One region of the Shewanella sp. 4_MG-2023 genome, then DNA from elsewhere that is predicted to be linked to it. Evidence: predicted binding sites of a transcription regulator. Region 1 holds the regulator's gene; each other region holds the start of a gene.

Region 1 (3,286 bases):
CCATGGTTGCCACAGGTAACCCTGCGACATTTTCCCAAGAGTTAGATGATGGCCGTATTGGTACTGCCAGTGCCGATGAAATTAAATATGAGCTTGCCACTAGCATTTTAACCTTAACGGGTAATGCTAAATTGGACCAAGCTGGCAGCCAGGTTACTGGTAACCTAATTAGCTACAACATTGAAAAGCAGCAGTTAATTGCTGAAAGCACCGGTACTGGTGAAGATCGGGTTATCACTATTTTTCAACCAGAAAGTCACCCAGACTTGATTGATTCTGAAAAGAAAAAAGATGAGCAACCACATTTACCAGACAGCGCTAAACCCGGTGATGACACGCCACCAGCTATAATTGAAAACAACAATTTATCTGCTGTAGAGGCTGTGAACTCAACTGAAACACCCGAAGTAACTGAATCACTTAACGCTGAGGCGCAGGCGACATTGTCAGCCCCAGCAGCTGAGCAAAATGACTAATGACCCAAATTACGTTAACCGCTGAAAATCTCGCTAAGAGTTATAAAAGTCGCCAGGTAGTAAAAGATGTCAGCCTGACGGTAAAAACCGGCCAAATTGTTGGCTTACTTGGCCCTAATGGCGCGGGTAAAACCACCACCTTTTATATGGTCGTAGGCCTAGTCAAAAGTGATAAGGGCCGCATTCTGATCGATGAAGATGATTTAACCGCAGATCCAATGCATTTGCGCGCCCGAAAAGGCATTGGCTACTTACCTCAAGAAGCCAGTATTTTTCGTAAGCTCACAGTACACGATAATATAATGGCAGTGCTTCAAACTCGCAAAAGCTTATCAAATGAGCAGCGCATTGAAGAACTGGAACATTTATTAGAAGAATTTAACATAACTCATATCCGTGATAGCCAAGGTATGGCGTTATCGGGAGGCGAGCGTCGCCGAGTTGAAATTGCACGCGCATTAGCGGCAAATCCTAAGTTTATTTTATTAGATGAACCTTTTGCAGGGGTAGATCCTATCTCAGTAATCGACATCAAGAAAATTATTCAACAACTTAAAAGCCGTGGTTTAGGGGTGCTAATTACCGACCATAATGTCCGTGAAACACTTGATGTGTGTGAGCGAGCATATATTGTGAGTCACGGAAACTTGATTGCTGAAGGAACACCTGCTGAGATCTTAGTCAATCAGCAAGTTAGGTCGGTATACTTAGGTGAACAATTCAAGCTATAGTTAGCACTATTCAGTTTTTAGTATGGCATTCGCGGCCAACAACAAACCTTAATCTAGTCTATTTTTCTAGGATCATAAACTAGCGCCCACACTGTTCGTCGCGATGATGTAATTCAATTAGGGACAAGCGGTACATGAAAGCCTCACTCCAACTCAAAATGGGTCAACACTTAACCATGACCCCACAGTTGCAACAAGCGATTCGCTTATTGCAACTTTCCTCATTGGAGCTACAGCAAGAAATTCAACAAGCACTTGATTCAAACCCGCTATTAGAGCTTGAAGACGAATTCACTAAAGCCAAAGAGCCCGTAAAAGAAAACGCCCTGCAAACTGACACCGATTTTAGTGATAATAGCCAAGTCACCATAGAAAAAGACACCTCAACGGTTGATACCACTGAATCGCTCACTAAAGATTCTATGCCTGAAGAACTCCCTATGGATACCACATGGGATGAGGTGTATACCGCCTCGCCGACTTCTGGCTCTGGCGCAGTATCGAGCGGTAATGATATGCCGTTTCAAGGCGAAACCAGTGAAGGCTTGTATGAGCATCTTGAATGGCAAAAAAACCTCACTCCCTTTTCTGAAAATGACTTGGTGATTGCAACCGCCATTATTGATGCCATTGATGAGCGCGGTTACCTCACCCAGAGCGTTGAAGACATTTTGCAATCCTTAGGCACTGACGATATCGAACTCGATGAAGTTGAAGCTGTACTTAAACGGGTACAACACTTCGATCCCGTCGGCATTGCAGCGCGAGATTTAAGTGAGTGTCTATTAATTCAATTAGGCCAATACCCTAATGAAATTCCTTGCATAGATAATGTTAAGTTACTGATTAAAGATCATCTTGATTTAATCGCCGGTCGTGACTTTAGGTTACTGATGCGTAAAACCAAGCTTAAAGAAGATGATTTACGTGAAGCCATTGAATTTATTCAAACGCTCAATCCACGTCCAGGCTTGCAAATTACCCCCATTAAAGATGAGTACGTCATTCCTGATGTTACTGTACTTAAAAAGAATGGTCGCTGGGTGGTCGAGCTAAATCCCGATAACATGCCTAAAATTGGCGTTAATCAGCAATATGCAGCTATGGCCAAAGGCGGTTCAAGCCAAGCTGACAGCCAATTTATTCGTGGTCATTTACAAGAAGCCAAATGGTTTATCAAAAGCATCGATAGCCGTAATGAAACCTTACTAAAAGTGGCTAACTGTATCGTACAATTTCAGCAAGGTTTCTTTGAGTTCGGTGAAGAAGCCATGAAGCCGATGGTGCTCAATGATATTGCTGAAGCGGTTGAAATGCACGAGTCGACCATTTCACGGGTCACGACCCAAAAATACATGCATACCCCCCGTGGACTTTTTGAACTAAAATATTTTTTCTCAAGCCATGTAAGTACCGATGATGGTGGAGAATGCTCTTCTACAGCAATTCGCGCATTTATTAAAAAGCTCGTAGCTGCAGAAAACCCGAAAAAGCCTCTTAGTGATAGTAAAATGGCGACACTATTGGCTGAACAAGGGATTAACGTTGCTCGACGTACGATAGCCAAATATCGAGAGGCAATGCTCATCCCTCCCTCAAACCAACGCAAAAGCTTATAACTTTTGTTATTGGAGGATGACCTATGCAAATTAACCTGACTGGAAACCATATTGAAATAACTCAATCTTTACGGGAATACGTGCAAACAAAATTTTCAAAGCTTGAACGACACTTCGAACAGATCAATAATGTTCACGTTGTGCTCGATGTTCAAAAGCTACAACAGATTGCCGAAGCCAAACTGCACCTAAAAGGCGGTGAAGTGTTTGCTGTATCGCGTAACGCTGATATGTATGTGGCAATAGACGCCCTGATAGATAAGCTAGACCGTCAGGTAATTAAACATAAAGAGAAACTCACTAAGCATTAACGATGGAACTTCGTACCATCCTGCAGCCGGCGTGCACTACCTGTGCCACTCCGGGCAGTAAGAAAAAGGTACTGGAATTAATCAGCAATTTAATGGCTGCCCAGTACCCAACCCTTTCTTCACAGGCTATTTTTGAAAGTCTAATAGCG
Region 2 (3,286 bases), on a different contig from region 1:
CGCAGCCATTGCGATTATTGGTGGTGCAGATGGTCCAACTGCGATTTTCTTAGCCTCAAAACTAGCCCCTGATTTATTAGGTGCGATTGCTGTTGCAGCTTATTCATACATGGCATTAGTGCCGTTAATTCAGCCGCCAATTATGCGTCTATTAACCAATGAGTCAGAGCGTAGCATCAAAATGGAGCAGCTACGTGAAGTCAGTAAGAAAGAGAAAATTATCTTTCCCTTGATGGTTGTCGGTCTAACGATTTTGTTCCTACCAGCGGCGTCGCCTTTAGTGGGCATGTTCTGTTTAGGTAACTTAATGCGTGAGTCTGGCGTGGTTGATAGACTATCTTCTACCGCGCAAAACGAGCTTATCAATATTGTGACTATCTTTTTAGGTTTAGCTGTAGGCTCTAAATTACAGGCAGAACAGTTCTTACGCATTGAAACCTTGGGTATTCTTATTTTAGGTGCCGTGGCATTTAGTATTGGTACTGCTTCAGGGGTATTAATGGCGAAGTTCATGTCTAAGCTATCTGGTGGCAAAGTTAACCCATTGATTGGCGCAGCAGGAGTTTCTGCAGTGCCGATGGCGGCGCGCGTTGTTAACAAGGTAGGTCTTGAAGCTAATAACCAAAACTTCTTGCTGATGCATGCTATGGGGCCAAACGTGGCTGGTGTATTAGGTAGTGCTGTTGCTGCAGGTGTACTACTTGCGGTATTAGGCTAACCAGAGTTGTTTCAACAAGAGTAACCATCAGCTAATGCGTCTCAATTAGCTTAAGTTAGTGATTCAGATTAGTTACTCGCATTAGTTGCTAAATAAAAGCCACTTAATCACCAGATTAAGTGGCTTTTTTATATCGGTAGCTCAATTTCATTTGCTTATCTATCGGTTTAGTTATCGACACAGCCATGACTTAATCATTTACTCTGCGACTAACACAATCACAATCACAATCACAATCACAATCACAATCACATACACAATCACCTACACAGTCAGCAACTAAACCCCAAGTTCCGGTGCTAGTCTAAAGTTAAATGCTGCCCAAAAAAGTGCAACAGTATTTTATCTTGCACCGTTACGGACGCTTAGGGGCAATAGGTTTTTCAGTTGCAAACACATTTAATCATTTATAACAGAGGTTTACATTTATGGCATGGTTACTGAATGGACTATGACAACAATACTCGTCATTGAGACTATTTATTGGTTTAATCTGCAGTTTGTTGAATATTTATGCAGAGCGACAAGATGGAACACATTAACGATAAAGCAAAGGCGCTTTAATTATTCCTTAGGGATAATTAAAGCGCCTTTTTTGTTTTAAGTCATTTTAAACTTAAAAGGGATAAACGATGAACTGGAAAACGTCTTTTAAACAGCTTGCGGTCGCGCTAAGTATTGGTGCAGCGATGCAAGTTAATGTTGCCACTGCAGAAGTAGGCTTTCCTGAAAAAGAAGAGCTGACATTTGGTTTTATTAAACTGACCGATATGGCGCCTATCGCTATCGCTTATGAAAATGGTTATTTCGAAGAAGAAGGCTTATACGTCACCATCGAAGCTCAAGCTAACTGGAAAGTGTTACTGGACGGCGTGATTGATGGCCGCTTAGATGGGGCGCATATGCTAGCAGGTCAGCCTATTGCAGCCACGATTGGTTATGGTACCAAAGCCCATATCATTACGCCTTTTTCAATGGATTTAAATGGTAATGCTATTACTGTATCCAATGATATTTGGGCGCAAATGAAGCCTAACATCGCTAAAAATGCTGATGGTAAACCGGTTCATCCCATTAAAGCAGACTCGCTCAAACCTGTGGTAGATAAATATAACGAGCAAGGTAAGCCCTTTAAAATGGGCATGGTATTTCCAGTCTCTACCCACAACTATGAACTACGTTATTGGTTAGCCGCTGGTGGTATTCACCCCGGTTTTTATGCGCCTCACAAAGGTGATACTTCAGGACAACTTGACGCTGAAGCTTACTTATCTGTTACGCCGCCACCACAAATGCCATCAACCCTTGAAGCTGGCACCATCTATGGCTACTGCGTTGGTGAGCCTTGGAACCAACAAGCGGTATTTAAAGGCATCGGGGTGCCAGTGGTTACCGATTATGAAATTTGGAAAGATAACCCTGAAAAAGTATTTGGTATTACTGCAGAATTTGCTGAAAAGTATCCAAACACCACTATTCGCTTAACTAGAGCATTAATTAAAGCGGCTAAATGGTTAGACGAAAACAACAATGCTAACCGCCCAGCAGCTGTGAAAATCTTATCTCAATCTAACTATGTTGGCGCTGATTACGATGTGATTGCCAATAGCATGACGGGCACCTTTGAATATGAGAAAGGTGATAAGCGCGCGGTGCCTGATTTCAACGTGTTCTTTCGTTATAACGCAACCTACCCATATTACTCAGATGCGATTTGGTACTTAACCCAAATGCGTCGTTGGGGACAGATTTCAGATGATAAGCCTGATACTTGGTACAAAGAGATAGCTGCCAAGGTTTACCGTCCAGATATCTATGCAAAAGCGGCGCAATCGTTAATTGATGATAAAAGTATTGATGCCAAACATTTCCCTGACTTTGCTACTGAAACGGGCTTTAAAAAGCCGCAGCAACATTTTATTGATGACATTGTGTATGACGGTAGTGCACCGAATGCCTATATCAACAAGTTCAGTATCGGATTAAAACAAGGCGACAAACTGTAAGCCTGAGCTTAAGTACTTTATCTCGAGTTTTATGTCGAGTTTGATTCAGATTTTATGCAAGTAAGAGCTATCGAAGTGAGGATAGACCTATGACAACCATTGCAAGATTAGCGCAGAGACTCCCTATGGATAAGTCGGCTGTAACTTCGTTGTTAGCCAAATCAGCGGCAATGAGCAAAGCATTATTATTACCGCTCATCGGTATTACCGTGTTTTTGGTTATTTGGTCAATTACAGCCAATAATATTAATACATCCCTAGGTAAGTTTCCTGGTCCTGTGGCTGTTATAGGTCAGTTCGATGGGCTTTACCAAGAGCATAATGCCGAGCGAGAAAAGGCGGCGGCTTTTTATGAGCGCCAACAAGTTCGCAATAATGCAAGGCTGGCTGCCGATCCCAGTTATCAAGCGAAAACCAGAACGTATACCGGTAAGGAAACCTTCTTCGATCAGATAGTGACCTCACTTATCACGGTTATGTCTGGGTTTATACTAGCCGCCATTATTGCTATCCCCATGGGGATCTGGATGGGGTTAAGTAAAACCGTTAATGCAGCGGTTAA
Region 3 (3,286 bases), on a different contig from region 1:
ATTAAACAAACGATTTAACATAGGGCGAATCACAAACAAAATCAGCACTAAGACTAAAAACGCCCCTAACACCAATCTCACCGCGCGCCAAAACCAAGGCTGCTCCCACATTTCAGCGGCGGGCAGCTCTTCAATAAGCTGGTTCATAAACGGTACTGTGACCACTTCTAAGCTATCACCACGTTGACTGGTAAAGCCCATCGCCCCTTCAAGTAAGCGACGAATATTGGTTAGCTCTTGTTCGGTGCGCGGAATGCGGGTCACTATGCCACTTTCATCAGCTGGTCCCGGTTTATAATCAATGGCCACCGACACACTGACTCTGCGCACCACACCCACTTGCTGGCGGGTATGGCTGATGGTGGTATCAAGTTCAAAATTACGGGTTGCTTCTCGATGGCTATTGCCATTAACGGCTGTAGTTTGCTCTGCGCCTGCTTCTTGTGGAATATCTGAATCCATAGGAGGCTGATTGGTTAATGCCCCTGGAATGCCACCCATTGATTGACCGCTTGAATTACGCTCTATGGTCATTTCACTGCGTACAGCGGGTAAATCAGGCGAAAAGCGTTTCGCGGTTTGCTCAATCGCGGTGAAGTCCATGTTGACATCCACTTGAGAAGTGAAGTTTTCAGGGCCTAGAATAGGCATTAATATCGAATCGATTTTGTTACGATATTCTGCTTCTTGATGCTGCACTAATTCAAGCTCGCGGCGGGCTCTTGAGGAGGCGCCATCTTGGCTACCTGAATTTAGCAGGCGGCCATTTGAATCGGTCACTGTCACCCGGCTTGGCTCTAAGCCTTGTACTGCTGAGGCGACAATATCAACGATAGAGTCAATTTCTTCTTGGCCAAGGCTACCACGACGAACGCTCACAACTACGGTAGCGCTAGGTTTAGATTTATTACGGGCAAACACATTTTCTTTGGGAATAGCTAATATCACTTTGGCGCGGCTAATACTTTTTAGCTCTTCTATCACTCTGGCTAAATTAACTTCTTGGCTTTGTTTTAGGCGGGCTTGCTCCATGCGCTGACTAACACCAAAACCGCTGTCTTGGCTTAAATAATCGGTTGGTTGACTACTGGCTTCAACGCCTGCACGGCCCAGCAGCAGTTTGACATTTTGATATTTGTTTTCAGGAATACTGACTACATCGCCGGAGATTTTATAGACAATTTTATTCTTATCTAAAACGTCCAATACTTGGATCATTTCAGCAGTTTCCATTTGCCCTAACGGCCTATATTCAGGCTCTTGCGCCCAAATAATCATAAATACTGCCAGCACAAGACATACAGCTAAAGCCAATATCATAGTGATTTGACGCATAAAGTCAGCACTACCAAACGAGCTTTTCAAGCCAGGTTTATTTTCCTGCTGAATCCCTGTGCTATCGACTTTATCTGAATCTAATACTAGATCTGTGCTCACAATATTTACCTACTTCAATACCAGAATATCAACAACAATACTATTAACAAAAGCCTAAACAGGCATACTCATAATTTCTTTATACGCTTCTACAAGTTTGTTTCTCACTTGCACCGTTGCTTCAAATGCAACCCCGGCTTTTTCACGGGCAATCACGGTATCAGATAAGGTCACAGTGCTATCGCCCATCTCTAATCGGGTGGCTAAATTAGCTGAGTTTGATTGTAAATCAGCCACGCCACCAACCGCTTGAGATAACAATTGGCCAAAGTCAGCACCAGAAGTATTACCGACTTTTTGAATCATATCCGCTTGAATAGGTAAGCCAAGATTAGGCGAAATCTCACCCTTTAAGGATTGCATTTCTTGTAAAAAAGGATTTGAACTAATCTGCATTGTAAACTCCATTCGTCGGATATTTGACGACTTAAAAACAGTTACAATAGATTTAGCAAGTAGGATGCCAACAATAGCTTAAATACACTTAAGCCCATGAAAAGAGCTTAAAAACAACTTGAAAGGGTGAAAAATACACAAAATAGAACCGCTTTAGTATCATCAAAGCGGTTAAGCTAATATTTTAGAATTTAGAGTTAAGTATAACAATGAACTAAACGTCGATATTTAAGCAGGGACTTGAATACCTAAGTCACGCATTTTAGCCATTTTATAGCGCAATGTTCTGGCGCTAATTCCCAGCTTCTCAGCTACGTCTTTACGGCTACCATTACATAGATTTAAGGTTTCCAAAATAATCACATGCTCTTGAGCCTGCAGTTCGCCCCCAAGCCCGTCCGTTTCAGCAGCGGCCACGGGTTGCTCATTGGGGCTCAAAGTAACATCTTCAGCTTCAAGAATAATATCCGCGCCAGTTATCTCCTCGCCATTATTCAGTATCAAGGTGCGCTGAATAACATTATCCAGCTCACGGACATTACCTGGCCAGCGATAAGCCAATAAACGACGACAAGCTATCTCATCTAACTCTGGCACTGGTGAGACATTAAATGCCTTAGCATGCTTAACCAGCAAGTGCCTTGCTAAGGGTAAAATATCAGCCGGTCGTTGGTTTAATGCCGGCCAGGTTAGTGGAAATACATTAATGCGGTAATATAAATCTTCTCTAAATGCGCCCGATGTTGCCATGGACTTTAAATCACGGTTTGAAGTGGCAAGTACCCTCACATCAAGAGCTATGGTTTTACGGCCACCTAAACGCTCAACTTCACGCTCTTGCAGTACTCGCAACAATTTGGCTTGCAGCCCTAGCTCCATTTCAGAAATTTCATCAAGCAATATGGTGCCGCCTTGAGCCTGTTCAAATTTTCCAGGGCATGCCTGATAAGCGCCTGTAAAAGCGCCTTTTTCATAGCCAAATAAGGTGGCTTCAAGCATATTTTCAGGTATTGCTGCGCAATTAATGGCGATAAAAGGTTTTTCTGCTCGAGGGCTGTTTTGATGAATATAACGTGCTAGCACTTCTTTGCCCGATCCACTTGGCCCCATGATCATCACTGAAGCATCAGAGCTTGCCACCCGCTGGGCAATATTCAGTAGCGCCAAGCTTTTGTCATCGGCGACCACGGGTTGACCTAAATTTTGTTTAAGGGGTAAGTAGCGAGATACCTGATTTAACAACACTTCAGGCGCAAAAGGTTTAGCCAGATAATCCGCCGCACCAAGTTTTATGGCGCTAACCGCACTGTCAATGGTGGCAAAAGCGGTCATTAATAAAATGGGGACTTTACTATGGTTTTGCTGTAAATAGTTTAATAGCCCTAGCCCGCCAATACCTTCCATTTGCACATCACTGATAACCATATCAAACGTCGTGGTTTTCATGGTAATA

Evidence for each region. Region 1 encodes sigma-54, which starts transcription at its own class of promoters, with help from an activator protein. Its sites were predicted from a motif close to GTTGGCACGNNNNTNGNNT; they were not measured.
Region 2: the regulator sigma-54 is predicted to act here: its motif matches at 1,146-1,164, upstream of Q4546_RS10980 (CmpA/NrtA family ABC transporter substrate-binding protein).
Region 3: the regulator sigma-54 is predicted to act here: its motif matches at 1,887-1,905, upstream of fliE (flagellar hook-basal body complex protein FliE).

The regions. Positions count from the first base shown of each region.
Region 1 covers NZ_JAUORL010000027.1:4,485-7,770, reverse strand. Annotated here, with positions in the region: gene lptA (lipopolysaccharide transport periplasmic protein LptA) at 1-476, shown strand, start outside; gene lptB (LPS export ABC transporter ATP-binding protein) at 476-1,207, shown strand; gene Q4546_RS14410 (RNA polymerase factor sigma-54) at 1,342-2,826, shown strand; gene hpf (ribosome hibernation promoting factor) at 2,850-3,137, shown strand; gene ptsN (PTS IIA-like nitrogen regulatory protein PtsN) at 3,140-3,286, shown strand, end outside.
Region 2 covers NZ_JAUORL010000017.1:3,312-6,597, forward strand. Annotated here, with positions in the region: gene Q4546_RS10975 (sodium ion-translocating decarboxylase subunit beta) at 1-718, shown strand, start outside; gene Q4546_RS10980 (CmpA/NrtA family ABC transporter substrate-binding protein) at 1,408-2,724, shown strand; gene Q4546_RS10985 (ABC transporter permease) at 2,895-3,286, shown strand, end outside.
Region 3 covers NZ_JAUORL010000011.1:53,916-57,201, reverse strand. Annotated here, with positions in the region: gene fliF (flagellar basal-body MS-ring/collar protein FliF) at 1-1,437, opposite strand, end outside; gene fliE (flagellar hook-basal body complex protein FliE) at 1,492-1,833, opposite strand; gene Q4546_RS08145 (sigma-54 dependent transcriptional regulator) at 2,062-3,286, opposite strand, start outside.